3 regions of the Brevibacillus ginsengisoli genome follow, and region 2 is predicted to be linked to each of the others. Evidence: riboswitches for the same ligand, from Rfam matches in the RefSeq annotation. Region 2 holds a riboswitch; each other region holds the start of a gene.
The links. A riboswitch is a leader RNA that binds a small molecule or an ion and turns the genes downstream of it on or off. The one in region 2 is predicted to bind S-adenosylmethionine.

Region 1 (5,332 bases), on a different contig from region 2:
CCCAAGCAACTCCAGGTTCATCTTCTGTCCCTTCCTTCCCGCTATTGCTGATTTGGACCAGCCAACTCCTGCTCGATTGGTGATTTCTTAAACATTCGGATCAGGATAGACGTCACGAATATCCCCAGAAACGTATAGAGAAGAGCGAAAAGAACCAGCATTTGACCTACGTGAGGAGCAGTTGTCGCGGCCTGGTTCGTTCGCATAAAGCCAACCAGAATCCACGGCTGTCTCCCTACCTCCGTAAAAAACCAGCCCAATTCAATTGCCAGCATAGAAAGCGGAGCCCCCCAGAGGATTCCGTACAGGATAGTTCTGGGCATCTTTTTCTTCCTCCACAAAAAGAAAAAGTACCCTAACGGAACAATGACCATATACGAACCAATGACGATCATCCCGTCAAACAAGTAATGAATGTACAAAGGCGGTCGCTCATCTGGAGGAATGTCATTTAGCCCGATGACCATGCCCTGAAACGAGTTGGTGGCGAGAAAGCTAAGCAGATAGGGGATCGTCACCCCGTATCTTACTTCCTGCTTCGTTGGATCATAAATCCCGCCAAAGATGAATTCCGCTCCCTTTTGCGTCTGAAAATGCCATTCAGCTGCGGCAAGCTTTGCCGGTTGATACTCCGCCAGGTATTTGCCGGAAATATCTCCCCAGACAGCCGTTCCGACAGAAAAAGTCAAGGCAAGCACCATTGTCAACGTCAGAGCCTTGCGATAATACTCCACGCCTCTCGCTTTTAATAGCTGGAAAGCGGCGATACCCGCCAAAGCAAAAGCCGAAGTGGCGTAGGCGGAGAGAATCACATGACCCGTTTTGGACGGAGTTGCCGCATTAAACATAGCCATGATTGGCTGAACATTATGGATGGCTCCCTTCACCAATTCAAACCCCTGTGGCGCATTCATAAACGCGTTCACGGTGGTAATAAAAAAAGCGGACATCGTGGAGCCGATCACAACGGGTATTGAAAATATCCAGTGTATATACGGGTTACGAAAGCGATCCCACGTATACAAATAAATCCCCAGAAATATGGCTTCAAAGAAAAACGCAAACGTCTCTAAAAACAAGGGCAGCGCAATCGCTTCACCCGCTACCTTCATAAAGCTTGGCCACAGCAAGCTTAATTGAAGACCAATACATGTACCTGTCACAACACCAACGGCAACCGTCACCGTAAATCCTTTGGCCCACCGTCTGGCCATCATCCGGTACAGCTTGTCGTTCTTACGAATACCAATCCATTCGGCAATCGAGATCATTACGGGAACCCCAACGCCAAGAGTGGCAAAAATAATATGAAACCCAAGCGTAAACGCCGTCAGGATTCGCGCGAGCATAGCAGTATCCAGTCCCATTATTCACCCTCCTACAGTATTTGGTATTTCCTGTATGGCAAATTTTATCACAATCCATTCGTTTTTAATTTTAACAACGTGAATATAGTGTGAATGAATCGAGTCGAATTGGTGACGGAAGCGATGTTCATTCTTTTTCAGTTATTCAGTTGACAATTCCGACAAGACCGCTTAGAATTAAGTCATTATCAGAACATACCCAAATTTCATACAACTCATCAAGAGTGGTGGAGGGACTGGCCCGATGAAACCCGGCAACCGGCATGATGTCATGCAAGGTGCTAAATCCTGCAGAATCACTGTGATTCTGAGAGATGAACGAAGCGACTTTGTGTACGCGCCTTCTTCTACTCAGAAGAAGGCTTTTTCATTTTCCTGACTTGAGTAGGTTTTAAGAGGCTTACTTGAGCGGGCCAAAAAAGGAGAGATGACGATGGCAGACCAACAATGGAAAGCAGAAACACTTGCGTTGCATGGAGGACAAGAGGTAGATCCTACAACAGGATCTCGCGCGGTGCCGATTTATCAAACCTCATCCTATGTATTCCGTGACGCTGAGCACGCCGCTAATCTGTTTGCACTGAAGGAATTCGGCAATATCTACACGCGCATTATGAATCCTACCCAGGATGTATTTGAAAAGCGTGTCGCTCTATTAGAAGGAGGCGTAGGCGCATTGGCCACCGCTTCCGGTCAGGCGGCGATCACCTTCGCTATCCTGAACATCGCCGGAGCAGGAGACGAGATTGTGTCTTCCAGCAGTTTGTATGGCGGAACCTACAACCTCTTTGCCAACACTTTGCCGAAGCTGGGAGTCTCGTTTCATTTTGTCGATCAATCCAATCCTGACAACTTCCGCGAAAAGATCAACGAGAAGACCAAGGCGCTCTTCGTTGAAACGATTGGCAACCCGAAAATTAACGTTGCGGATATCCAGGCCATTGCGGATATCGCCCATGAACACGGTATTCCCTTGATTGTCGATAATACATTCGCTTCCCCTATTCTCTGCCGTCCAATAGAGCATGGCGCAGACATCGTCGTTCACTCCGCAACCAAGTTTATTGGCGGACACGGCACCTCCATCGGTGGAGTTATCGTCGATTCCGGCAATTTCAACTGGAACAACGGCAAGTTCCCGGGACTGACCACACCTGACCCAAGCTACCATGGTGTCGTTTACACGGAAGCGGTTGGCAATCTGGCGTATATCATCAAGGCTCGCGTCCAGCTTCAACGTGATTTGGGTGCGCCTTTATCCCCTTTTAACTCGTTCCTGTTCCTGCAAGGATTAGAAACTCTCCACCTGAGAATGGAGCGCCATAGCCAGAATGCTCTGGCGGTAGCCAAGTTCCTCGCGGAGCATCCGGCAGTCGAGTGGGTCAATTACCCGGGACTCGAAACGGATACTTACTACCCGCTTGCTCAAAAATACTTACCTAAAGGTCAAGGAGCCATTCTGACGTTTGGGATTAAAGGTGGAGTCGAGGAAGGCAAAACCTTGATCCAATCCGTCAAACTCTTCTCTCATCTGGCCAACGTGGGAGATTCCAAATCCTTGATTATTCATCCGGCCAGCACCACTCACCAGCAGCTGACGGAAGAAAATCAAATCAAAGCGGGTGTCAGCCCTGAGATGATTCGCATCTCAGTGGGTACAGAGGCGATTGAGGATATTTTGGAGGATTTGGATCAGGCGTTGAAGGTAGCGGTGAAATAAAGAAGAATGACACAAAAACCCCCTTTTCGTTCTCGAAATGGGGGTTCAGTGTGACAGTAGCTTCATTCTGTTTAAACAAAAAATCCAAGGGGGAGAGGTTTCTCCACCTTGGATTGATATGTCCTTATTTCTTTACGCCACCAGTTTGAGTACCTTCAAGAATCATGGTCATGTTCACACCGTCGCCTTGGAAGCGGTTTTGATCTTTGCCATCATCTTCAAATTTGATACCGATGTAGATCTTGTCTTTATCTCCTGGTTTCAAATTGAAGTTTTGAGTCCACCAGCTGCTGATGTCCAAATTGCCCATTTCTTTGAATTCTTTCAACGTTTTACCATTTTTCGGGTTGAGAATAACACGTTCTGGGAATGGTATGTTAGCATCGTCGCTCTTCAACAGATATACTTTGAGGTTGTTATCAAAGTTGTCAGTACCGTTATTGTTGCCTTGATCGTTCACTTGGTAATCCATGCTCATGAGCAGTTTGTTTACATCAAGGGTTCCTTGGTTTTCTACAGTGAAGGTTCTTTCCATCCAGTCACCTGGTTTCAAGTTTTTCACATCAAACACTTGCGCAGTTGGTTTTCCAGCGATTTTCATTGTACCAGCAGCGAATGTGTTGTTCTCAATTTTATCAGTGGTGTTAAACCATGCAAAAGTTCCTCCACCGATTAAAGCCGCTCCCAAACCTACTGATGCCAAAGTTAATGCGAATTGCTTTTTCAAATTCATCGTAGTACCTCCACCTTTAAATAATTTTTATTTATGATGACTTGAAGCTTGGTAACAAAGCGGATAGCCATATTACCAACCCACAAGGTATCACCCAATTAGGGCCATTCGTTTTACACTTGCGTTTTCGCTTCGTTAGCCGCTTCCTGTTGTTTCATTATTCTAAACAATTTGATTATTTGGCTGATGATGAGATACAACCCAGGACCTGCCAGGAAGAGTAGCATCCCTAATTTGGACTTGATAAACTCGATCACGTATCCTGCATAGGGGACTGAGTATTGTACTTTACCGATCACGCGATCTTTTGATACTGGAGAGGTATCCTTCCCGTCATTGGCATCCCCTTTGGTTATCAACTGTCCATCTACAATGTCGATAACACGGTGAGTGATCGTTCTTTGTTCCAAGTCCTTAAAAGTGACGATATCCCCTTTATGGATGTCTGAGAATTCAACTGGCTTTACAGCAACGATGCTACCTGTATTGAAGGTCGGTGACATGGAGCCGCTTAGTACAACCATAATGTCATTCCCAAGCAGCGTCGTCTTGCCTCCATTCATCTTTCCTACGAAGAGGAAACAACAAAGGGCAACAATGAGGACCAACAGCGTTGTCGTTAGTACAGATAAGATTTTTTTTACATAGATCACAGATTTACTTCCCTCACTTTCCTTCGTTCCGGCTTGCGATCGTGCCGTTCACAGTTTTTATTCTACGGGTTTTTCATGGGCTTAACTTCCTGCATCAGGTTGAAAAAGAATAGATGGACTGTATGGTATTCATGTACGACTTTGCTTCCCATCACCTCATACCAAAGTAGGAGAATCATCCCTACACGCACGAATTAGTAACCAAGAACTCTTTATCGATGATGGCAGCAGAGCATTAGATGAACAAAAAAAGGAACTGACGGCGACATGCGATCAGCTCCTTACACCCCTTACCTATTTAGTCGATAAGAATTGGCGGTTTATCTCCGTTCTCCTTACGATTGATTCCTTCAAATTGTGTTCCCTCCAACATGAAGGCGACCTTGATCGAATCACCTTGGTACTTGTTCTGAAGGTAAGTTCCATCTGCATTTTTCTGATCGTTATTTACGAAACTCAGTTTTATTTCAATCACATCATTATCAGGCTGCTGTGAACCCGGTTTGGGATTTAGCAGGTTGCGATAGGCAATATCAAAGCGATCGGTTTTGCATAATTCATAAAGATCCTTTAACGTAACGGAACTCTTCCCCACTCTCCATTTCAGCTGTCTAAGCAGATCCATATCACTGGTGTTGTAAGGAGAATCCGCTTCTGTGCGGAATACATCGATTTGATACTGATTAAGGTAATCGAGAGCGCTGGCTTTACGATCTCCTGGATTATTCGTATTTTCTTTTCCGTTTGAATCTTGCCCTTCATGGAAATCCTTCATCGGATCGAAATTAAGACTCATTAATACTTCTTTAATATCCAATGAACCTGTGTTGATGATATTAAAGCGTCTCGTCATATAGTC
Region 2 (5,332 bases):
CAAAATAGATTCCGGGTTCCATTCGTCCGCACTGATTTCTTTGACGATCGCACCGTCGTACATGACGAGAATGCGGTCCGCGATACCTAACGCTTCCTGGAATTCACAGGTGAAATAGAGAATTCCCTTCTGTTGGGCGGAGAGCTCACCTATCAGGGAGTAAATCTCTCGTTTCGCCCCAATGTCTACACCTTTGGTTGGCTCGTCAAATATGTAAAGATCAGCTTCCGTATGCAGCCATTTGCCGATGACGACCTTTTGTTGGTTGCCGCCACTAAGGTAACTTACCTGTTGTTCAATCCCCGCCGTCTTAATCCCCAGCTTCTCCACCAAATCCTTGGCCATGGTGGCTTCCGATCCTTTTTTGATAAACGAAAACGATGTCCATTTCTTCAGGGTCGAGATCGAGAGGTTATGTTTAACCGATTCTTCCACCAGCAGCCCTTCCTTACGGCGCTCTTCCGGTATCAGCACAATGCCCTTCTGTACCGCGTCACGTGGAGTCGCAACCTTAATCGGTTGTCCGTGAAGATACAGCTTTCCTTCCTGAAACGGATCAGCTGCAAACAGAATCCGTGCCAGCTCTGTCTTGCCCGCACCCACTAAGCCAACAATGGCAACCACTTCACCAGCGTGTACTTGTAGATTGATGTCCCGTACTTTATGTTCCAAAGAGACACCTTTACATTCAAAAAGCAAATCCCCCACTGCACGCTTCCGTTCTGGGAATTCTTCCGTAAGTGAGTGCCCAAGCATGTCATGAACCACGGCTTCCATTGAGGTTTCTGATACTTCATTGGTGCTGATCCGTTGTCCATCACGCATGACCGAGATACGATCACTGATGCGAAAAACCTCAGGCAGTCGGTGAGAGATGTAGATAATTCCCACCCCATCCTGCTTTAGCTGGCCGATTAACTTAAACAACTGTTCCGATTCCGTGGTTGAAAGCGGGGCTGTCGGTTCATCAAAGATGATGAATTTGGCCTTCTGCGCGATCGAACGGGCAATCAAGATCAGTTGCTTTTCGGACAAGCTGCAGTCTTCTACCTTTTTGCGAACCGATAACGAAAACCCAAGGCGCTCGGCAATCTCTTCAGCATCCTGATAAAGCTTCGACCAATTAATCGGGCCTCGTTTGGTCGCTTGCACGAATTGATCCAACAAAATATTTTCGGCAACACTCAAGTACGGGATCAGAGCCATATCCACTTCTTGATAGACGCACTGAATGCCATATCGTTTGGCGTCAATTGGTGACTGAATAGGAAGGGATCGACCATCCAGGAGAATTTCGCCTTCGTCGGCTTGATAAGCTCCCATCAAGATTTTCATCAACGTGCTTTTGCCTGCCCCATTCGCGCCCAAGAGTGAATGAACTTCTCCTTGCTTCACCTCAAAATCAACGGAACGCAGCGCCGAGACGCCGGAAAACCGCTTATATATCTGTCTCAGTTGCAAGGTAGACACCATCAATCCCTCATTTCCCTCTGTTAGTAAAAGGTTCCCGCCGGAGTACTCCGATCGGGAACACTGATCCTGCATTATTTACCTAATTCGCTAGCTCCCCATCCTTTTACATACTTAGCCAGATCGGTTGTTTTCACCGGCTCTTTGGGGAGTGTCTCACGCGTGACGAGCACTGGGTCCAAGACAACGTTCTGATCCACAGTTTCACCTTTCAGTTTCTTGAACAGGTAACGAACCTGTACACGCCCGATATCGGTTGGATCAACAGCAGCCGATGCTACCCATGGAGAATTCGGGTCCTGAATCAACTGTAAATCTTCGTCGCTCAAGTCGATTCCATACACTTTGATCTCTGTGCGTCCCGCTTGTTGGATCGCTCTTGTTGCGCCTTTGGCGAATTCATCCCAAGCGGCCCAAACCGCAGTGATGTCGCCTTTGTTCGGATATTTTTTGAGAATCGCTTCCATTTGTGTTTGCGTGTCGAGCGCTGTATTGGAGGTAGCGGAACCGAATGCGGCCACTTCTTTCAAATCAGGATATTTGGATTGGAATGCCTTATAGGATTCCTGACGACGTTCCATTGGTGCGAAGCCCGCGACCCATATTTTTACAATATTTCCTTTGCCGCCAGCATCTTGAGCCAGCTTCTCCAATGTCAATTCGGCCATTTTCTGGTCCCCTTGATGAAGAACGGTTACACCTGGCACATTCAGGTTCGCGTCAAAAGCGACAACGGAGATTTTTTGCTCCAGCGCTTTTTTCACGCCTTGCTCCAACGCCTCAGGAGTACCATGGTCAATCAGAATGCCGTCGAAATGCTGGTTGATCGCCGCGTCCAGATTGGAGGACATTTTGCCCAAGTCTCCATCCGAGTTGAACACGGTAACCTCTCCACCTGCTTTTTCTACCTCTTCTTTTACACCGGCAATGTACTGGGAAGAAAAGGTTCCGATGTTGAATTGCATGACCAGGGCAATTCGTTTCTTCGCGTTGTCAGTATTACCGGAATTTTTCGTCTCTTTTGAGGCTGGGCCGCAACCTGTTGCAAGCAAGGCAACCGCAAGTAGAAGTGATAAGACCAAATGAATTCGTTTCTTCGTAAGGCTCAACATGTGGTGATTCCCCCTTTTTTTATACAAAAATAAAGCCCCTTTCTTGAAGAAAGAGGCTTAAGATCCCAGGTCCCGCCCCTTATCTTCCAGGTACATGTACCTGCTGGAGTTAGCACCTTAACATTCCGGTTGAATGTTAGGTTGCCGGGCGTCATCGGGCCAGTCCCTCAGCCTGCTCTTGATAAGAGTAAACTTTTCAATTGTCGAATCAAAACCCATTTAGCCGATCGGGTTTATATAAATTGGATAATACAACCACCTGTGATTTTTGTCAATAGTTTTGAGCACACTAACAAAACGGTCATGACCTTTTTCACAGTAAAACAGGAGGGATCATCATGCCAGCAAGCAACGACAAGAATACCAAACGAGAGATGGGATATCACGGAAGCAACATGCACGGCTACTCCTTACATGAGAAAAAAGGACAATTGGATCGTACCTCAGTAAGTGGAGTGGATCAGCGAGAGTCTACGAAAGAAGAAAACGATTAAAGTAGAGGGAAGAAACCTAATAAAAATCGCTTAAAAAATGATGGAAACGAACCAAATGATTTGTCCCTTACCAATCTCCTCTTGCAATCATTCAATATTGCAGCTAGCTCGAAAGGAGGAGATTGATCTGGCAATCCACAATTATTCCACTGGCTCGTTAGAGAAACAAGCTCCTAACCGTTCCAGAAAAGTATTCACCAAGGTTTTGAACAAGGGGACTTCATCGATAACCGCTCGGGTAAGAGTATTTAAACTAAATGGAACCAAGGAGCTCATTCAGTCCATAAGCCTCACCGTCCCACCCAAATCCTCCCGCTTTGTCAATACTCTCTTGGGTACGCACATTAAGCAGTTTGAAGTTCAAATTCAGGTAAATGGCCAGAATGTCACGCTTGGCAATTAAGAGAAGTTTTTTTCGATTAGCTGTTTTTCCGTTGCAAATTACGCTTGGCAAACAGCTTCAATTCCCATAACAAATCTTTCTCAATTGGTGTATCTATATCAAAATGAATCCCGTATTGATTCATTTTGCCTAGGGACTTCTCCCACACAATTTCCCCTAATAACGAGATCAACTTTTCATTTAATTGAAGCTGCAGAAGCAGACGAACTTGCTGGGAATCGGCTGGATACTGATGTGGACATTCGATTTTAGCGCCACGCAAACTTATATCAACCAAAATGACGGTTTCATCAAGCTGAACCTGTGGCTCTCCGTCAATCTCAACGATTCGTAATGTTGCTTTATGTGGATTGCTAAATACCATGCGAAACATTTCTTTGCGTTTATACTCCATGGTGATTGCCTCCTGCATTGACGAATCATCAGAGAATTGCGTTAGACACTTTTGGCGGCGTGATTTAAATTCTCAGCAGAGACGGAAACTTTCATGGTAGCTGAACCTATTTCTTCAATCACTTGAACCAACTGATGAAATTGTCCTTCGACCACTCTGATTTCCGCTAAACTTGTATCCATTGAGGAAAAAATCTGATGAAACGCATCCTTGGTCGCTTGAGATTCATCTTGACCGGTTTCGATCAGTTCTTGGACCGTTTTAATCGATTCTACTACTTCTTCGGAGAAGTTGCTAGATTGTTTCATCATTTCTGTGATTTGCTGAATGGAATTCTTGGTCTGTTCAGAAAGTTTGCGGACCTCATCGGAAACAACAGAGAACCCTCGACCATGCTCACCCGCTCTTGCCGCTTCAATCGCAGAATTCAGGGCTAAGAGGTTGGTTTGTTCGGCGATATTTTGAACCAGCCCGATCACTTGATTGATCTGATTAGAAGAATCGATCAATTTCCTAACCGATTTCTCCATTTGACTCGTACTGGAAAAAATCTGGTCAATACTTTTCTCCAGTTGATTCATGCGAAGCTGACCTTTGTTGGCAAACTCCTGGCTCTCAAGCGAATGATTGGCGGTCTTGGTAAATTGTTGATTAAGATCACTGCTGCTTGCCACGAGTTCCTCCACAGAAGCGCTAGTCTGTTCAGTTAGGAATGCTAATTCTTCACTCAAGGATAGCATCTTGTTTTTCAATTCACTTTTCACTTGCTCATACTGGACTTCCCTCTGGCGAATATTCTCCATTTCATAGGCTTCGAGCACAAGCTGCTGTTCGAAGTTCAGGATTTTGGTAATCACTTGAATAATTCGCATCTTTTCTTCATTGTTCATTTCTGTCGCTTGAATAATTTCCATTAACTTGATCTGCAAGTTTTGAAAAGCGCCCATATACCATTTTGGAGCCAGTCCAATCATGACATGCCGGTGTGCCACGTTGATCCGTTTTTGCAGGAAGTCTCGATCAATATGACCAGAAAACATTTCAATTAAGTGTTTATGTAAGGTGGCCTGCAATTTATCAACGGAGCTATGTTTGTTAATCATCGTTCTTAGATGATCAACCTCCAAAACCGATTGATAAAAGTTGGAAGTAATTTCATTCAGATTGTCCCGAATCAAAGATTGTATAGACTTGGCTATTTGAATCTCTTCCTCCGTCAAACGAATCATCTTCATCTGAAGGTAGATTTCACTATCGTGTTCAACTTGGATGTTAACCTTCCCCTGCTTCGCTTTTTCAATCCAGTCGTCAGTTTTCGCTTGTTTGGACTTAAAAAAAGAAGATGTGTTAGTGAATAGGTTCATAGATGTATCTCTCCTTCAGAACGATTAAGCATATTTCCAGAATTAATCAGTATGCGAATCTAAAATTCAATTATAATTTCTATACGACTCAAATG
Region 3 (5,332 bases), 340 kb from region 2:
CTAGATCCACAGCATCCTGTTCGCTGCTAAGTGGGGTTGGAGCAGAAAGTAATTCGATATACTTGTCGGTTCCGTTCTCGATTAGTTGATAGTTCATATTGATTCTCTCCTCCATCATTTCGTTTTCAAAAAGTTCTTTACGAATTCCTTGAACCCAGTTTAGTTCGTTGTGATAGGAAGATAGCAGGTTTTCGGAAATCTTATTCCACAAAAACACTTCACGCGCGTTTCTACTGGGTGAAGGAACGCCGCGTTTGATTTTTTCCTGCTGGAAGATCAATTGCATTTTGATCTCGTTCTCATAGTTGATCAGCAGATCATGTAATTCCTCGTCACTTAGTTGTTCCGCCCACGCCAATTGAATTAAAAAGGGTTTCCTGAACTCAGGAGCTTCTGGTGTTGAAAGAACCCATTCTTTCAATCGAGCAAGCCCATCATCCGTAATGCTGTATATTTTCTTGGATGGAGAGCTCATCTGATGTTGAATCTCATTCGTCACATAACCTTCATTCAAGAGCTGAACAAGCGTTTTGTAGATTTGATTGTTGTTACCCGACCAATACATTGCGGAAGATTCTTCAAAAATCTTTTTTAATTCATAACCTGTTGAAGGCTTCCAGCTAAGAAGTCCTAGAATGGCATATTTGATTGACATAAAAACACCTCTGGTTGTTATTGGTAACCTATGTTAATAGTAACCTATGTTATTAATAATGTAAATGAGATCGTGCAATACCTATTCACATTTAGACGACTGATGGGCCAATGCTACATTTCCCTGACGTTTAAAGGAGAAGGACGACAAAAAGGCCGTTACTTGGACGTACTGTACGCCACAAGTAACAGCCTTTTGAATCGATTGATATCGTTCTACCCTGATTTCCCAACGTTTTTCTCTTCGTTAGATACTAATCCGTTGCAAACCAACCGGCTCAACCGAAGCCTCAAGCGCCTGCTCCAGATCAGCCGCCAAATCATGCACATCTTCCAGACCGACAGATAAACGGACCAAACCATCCGTAATCCCTCTGCGGTGTCTTTCGTGTGCGGGCATGGAAGCATGCGACATCATCGCGGGATAGGAGAGAATGCTCTCTACGGAGCCCAGACTGACCGCCACAAGCGGCAATTTGACGGCTTGCAGGAAGCGTTTGGCCTGCTCCTTGCATCCCAAATCAAAAGAAAGCACAGCGCCATGTCCCGTTGCTTGACGCTCTTGCAGCGCATGTCCCGGATTATCGAAGAGACCCGTGTAGTAGACCCTCTCGACCAGCGGATGAGCCTCCAGCCAGGTAGCTAATCTGTGGGCGCTCAGCGTGCTTACATCCAGTCGAGCCTTCAGGGTTTTCAGCCCTCTCATCACCAGCCAACAGTCTTGAACGCCGAGAATGGCTCCAAAACCGTTCTGAATCATATACAGTTGCTGCCCCAGCTTCTCATCCTTCGTCACGACGAGCCCCGCCACGACATCGCTATGTCCAGCAATAAACTTGGTCGCGCTGTGAATGACAATGTCTGCCCCTAATGCAAGCGGACGCTGGTAATACGGAGTTAAAAACGTATTGTCGACAATCGTCAGCAGTTTGTGTTGTTGCGCAATCTGGCTGATCGCTTGGATATCGGTCACTTTTAACGTAGGATTGGAGGGCGTCTCCAGGTAAATGCCTTTGGTCGTGGGCCTGATCGCTGCTTGAACTCGCTTGGGATCGGTCGTATCCACAAAAGTTGCTTCAATACCTAATCGCGTAAATACGTTGGTTAAAATCCGAAACGTTCCGCCATACACGTCTTCAGACACAATTAAGTGATCACCGGTAGAGAACAACAGGAACACACTGGAAATCGCCGCCATCCCGGAAGCAAAAGCAAAGCCTCGGCTCCCCCCTTCCAAACCGGCAATTGCATCTTCTAGGGCTTCTCTCGTCGGGTTGCCTGATCGCGCGTAATCAAAATGTCCTGGTTGATCCAAATCAAATTGATGAAAGGTAGACGCTTGATAAATCGGGATACTCGACGCTCCCGTAACCGAATCAATCCCACTCGTCCCATGCAGTAATTGGGTGGCAAATTTCATTCTGATCTCCTCCTCACCTATTGACAAGATTCCAGGGCTTGCGCCAAATCGAGGATAATATCCTGAGCGTGCTCGATGCCGATGGACAACCGCAGCAATCGGTTACAAACTCCGACATGCTCTCTAATCTCTTGCGGAATATCAGCATGTGTTTGAGTGGCAGGATAGGTACAAAGCGACTCTACTCCCCCCAGGCTCTCGGCAAAAGAGATGATCTTGAGGTTGCTTAAGAAGGTCCCAACCATGGATGAATCCTTGATTCGAAATGAAACCATCCCGCTATACCCGCTAGACTGTTTTATTTGGACTTCATAGCCTTGATGAGACGACAGACCCGGATAAAACACGTCTGTCACCAGCGGTTGAGATGCCAGGAAACGAGCGACGAGATAAGCATTTTCCTGGTGTCGATCCATTCGAAGGGCCAAGGTTTTCAATCCGCGAATCAATAACCAGGAGTCTTGCGGACCAAGTACTGCGCCGATTGAATTGTGTAAAAACCGGACTTTTTCCGATAATTCCTCTCCCTTGGTTACAATCAGTCCCGCCAGCACATCATTGTGTCCAGCTAGATACTTGGTCGCGCTATGGAAGACAATATCGGCTCCAATCTCCAGTGGACGTTGATAATATGGGGTCATAAAAGTATTGTCAACAATCACGAGAAGCTGATGATCTCTCGCAATTCCGACTATTGCGTCTATATTAGTGATCTGCATCAACGGATTCGTCGGTGTTTCCACCAGTATGGCTTTGGTGTTGCTCTTGATCGCAGGCAGCACATTGTCTGTCTCACGTAAATCCACATAGCTAAAGGTGAAGCCGTAGCGGGAATACACCTGTTCGAACAGACGATAGGTTCCTCCGTATAGATCAAGCGAAACGATGATGTGGTCCCCTTGAGAGAACAATCCCATGATCGTCTGAATCGCTGCCATACCGGACGCACAGGCAAAACCGGCAGTGCCGCTCTCCAGTTCGGCAATCGCTTCTTCAAGCAAACCGCGTGTTGGATTGGCCGTCCGCGAATAATCAAACCCTGTACTCTCTCCCAAGGTAGGGTGTCGATACGCTGTCGAATGATAGATGGGAAAGCTGACAGCACCCGTTGTTTTCTCTTTTCCCACACCAATTTGAACCAGTTTCGTCTCTACATGCATGTGTATATCCCTCCACTTGTCATCACTTGAGTCTTCCCTTAATCCTGCATAGCTTTGGCCAAGTGGCTTTTTCCAAAGAAAAAAGCCCTCTTTCCTGTCGAAAGAAGGCTTTGTTTACGTTTCCGCAAGCAAATCCTTCTCATCTCTCAGAGCATAATGCTCCGCAGGAATTGGCACCGTATCCCCAAAATGGGTGATCGGTTGCCGGGCATCATCGGGCCAGTCCCTCCGCCTCTCTTGATAAGAAGTTTGCTATTCAGTTCAAGTTGAAATTAATAGTAGCGTAAGGATTCTCGAAAGTCAAGCGGTTAAACGGTAAAGGATTTTACCTTGTCATGCAGGATTGCGATATTACGGGATACTTCCGAAACGGATGCGACAGTCTCCTCCAGCGTAGCCGTTTGCTCCTCGGCAGAAGAGGCAATTGTCTCCATTCCTTCCGCAATTTCCACGCTGACTTTGGTTACATTTTGAATGCGTCCAAACGCAAGCTCGCCCTGCTCACGGATGTTGGTTGATGCCTGATAAATCTCCGCAATCTGATTGGAAACCAATCCGACGTCGTTGGTAATCTCTTTGAAGGATTGGCTGCTCTTATTCACCAGTTGTCCAATATCATTCACACTGTCCACACCGAGCTTGATGGCATCCACAGCTTCCATCGATTTACCTTGAATTTCACCCAGCACCTGTATAATTTCTTGTCCCGCTTTATTGGTTGCTTCGGCCAGCTTACGTACCTCGTCAGCCACGATCGCAAAGCCTCGACCATGTTCGCCCGCTCTAGCCGCTTCAATCGCAGCGTTAAGTGCAAGCAGATTGGTTTGTCCGGCGATGGCCGTAATCAGTTGGGTTATCTCGTTAATTTGATCCATCCTTCCCTTTAGACCCTCTACAACATCCGCGGAATGGAGAACAATCTCATTGACTCGATTCATTTCGCTTTGCACATGTTCACTTGTCTGCAAACCAGCCTGGGCGTTATCAGCGGCACGTTTGGTCGAGTCTGTCGTGATTTTCAACAGATCCGTCGATTCTTGAATTTCTGCCTGAAGCTCACGAATAGCTTCCGTCGTTACCATGGTGTCGTCCCGCATCATGGAAGTGGCTTCAGCCATGTCTGTTATGGTTACAGCAATTTGCTCGGAAGCCTTGCCTGTTTGCCCTGCCCCTTCATTGAGGAATTCGGCGTGTTGCGTCACCGTCTGCGTTACCTCAATGACCTCCTGAATCATGTTTCGCATATTAGCCGTAGATTTATTGAGATGAGTAGACAAGTGCGCCACTTCATCCCTTCCTTTTACCGTCGCCTGCAAGGTCAAATTTCCTTTTCCGACCTCTTCAATCACTGAGCCGATCTGACGAAGAACACGAGAATATTGATGGGCGAACCAGTATGCGACTAAAGCTCCCAGCAAGGTTGCGCTTACTGTAACGATTATAATCATGTATTCATAGGACTTAATCGATTGATAAAACTCATAATCATACGCTCCACAAGCTATGTACGCGTTCCAAGGCTCAAAATAACGAAGATACGACGTTTTGGTACCAATTTGAGCATTCGGATCATTCAGGCTTTGTCCAGGCAAGTAAAATGGAAAATCGACATAACGTTCCTCTATGTTCGCTTTCTTGGAAGCTTCCTGAAGCATCGGTAGAACTTCCTGACCATCAGGAGTCTTCATCATCGGAACCTTGCCAATCACACCAAACCGAGGATGCACGTAGGTTTTTTGAGGCGTTTGGGGATCTGCGCTGTTAATGAACAGATACCCACTCTCCCCATAATGATAGCTGGTTTTCAGATAGTCTCGTTCCTTGCCATCTGCTTTTAAGGGGCCCGCCAGAATTTCATTTGCTCTTTTCAGCGCTTCTTCTTGCGTAATTTTCCCTGTCTTCACTTGTTCATCTAACAGCGTCAGGACATCGTAGGCATTGTCTACAACCGTTTTCAGCGCTTGTTTGCCATCATCGATTAACGATTGTTTGGCTTGCATGTAACCAATCACACTAATCGTCAGCGCAGGAATCACCATACATGCAACAATTAATACGATTAATTTGCTTCGAATTGAGGATAACATTTGAGACTTCC

Region 1: linked by a shared signal. The riboswitch ahead of ACQCN2_RS22075 (homocysteine synthase) and the one ahead of ACQCN2_RS03045 (sugar ABC transporter substrate-binding protein) in region 2 are both predicted to bind S-adenosylmethionine.
Region 3: linked by a shared signal. The riboswitch ahead of ACQCN2_RS01520 (aminotransferase class I/II-fold pyridoxal phosphate-dependent enzyme) and the one ahead of ACQCN2_RS03045 (sugar ABC transporter substrate-binding protein) in region 2 are both predicted to bind S-adenosylmethionine.

What each region holds. Positions count from the first base shown of each region.
Region 1 is NZ_JBNJQR010000013.1:59,474-64,805, forward strand. Features, by position in the region: gene ACQCN2_RS22065 (cytochrome d ubiquinol oxidase subunit II) at 1-21, opposite strand, end outside; gene ACQCN2_RS22070 (cytochrome ubiquinol oxidase subunit I) at 42-1,367, opposite strand; SAM riboswitch class I at 1,580-1,688, shown strand; gene ACQCN2_RS22075 (homocysteine synthase) at 1,801-3,087, shown strand; gene ACQCN2_RS22080 (TasA family protein) at 3,212-3,820, opposite strand; gene ACQCN2_RS22085 (signal peptidase I) at 3,934-4,473, opposite strand; gene ACQCN2_RS22090 (TasA family protein) at 4,772-5,332, opposite strand, start outside.
Region 2 is NZ_JBNJQR010000001.1:618,826-624,157, reverse strand. Features, by position in the region: gene ACQCN2_RS03050 (sugar ABC transporter ATP-binding protein) at 1-1,470, opposite strand, end outside; gene ACQCN2_RS03045 (sugar ABC transporter substrate-binding protein) at 1,545-2,582, opposite strand; SAM riboswitch class I at 2,659-2,770, opposite strand; gene ACQCN2_RS03040 (hypothetical protein) at 2,921-3,076, shown strand; gene ACQCN2_RS03035 (hypothetical protein) at 3,132-3,479, shown strand; gene ACQCN2_RS03030 (PilZ domain-containing protein) at 3,496-3,873, opposite strand; gene ACQCN2_RS03025 (protoglobin domain-containing protein) at 3,915-5,237, opposite strand.
Region 3 is NZ_JBNJQR010000001.1:275,884-281,215, reverse strand. Features, by position in the region: gene ACQCN2_RS01530 (PadR family transcriptional regulator) at 1-655, opposite strand, end outside; gene ACQCN2_RS01525 (aminotransferase class I/II-fold pyridoxal phosphate-dependent enzyme) at 902-2,074, opposite strand; gene ACQCN2_RS01520 (aminotransferase class I/II-fold pyridoxal phosphate-dependent enzyme) at 2,092-3,234, opposite strand; SAM riboswitch class I at 3,371-3,481, opposite strand; gene ACQCN2_RS01515 (methyl-accepting chemotaxis protein) at 3,543-5,321, opposite strand.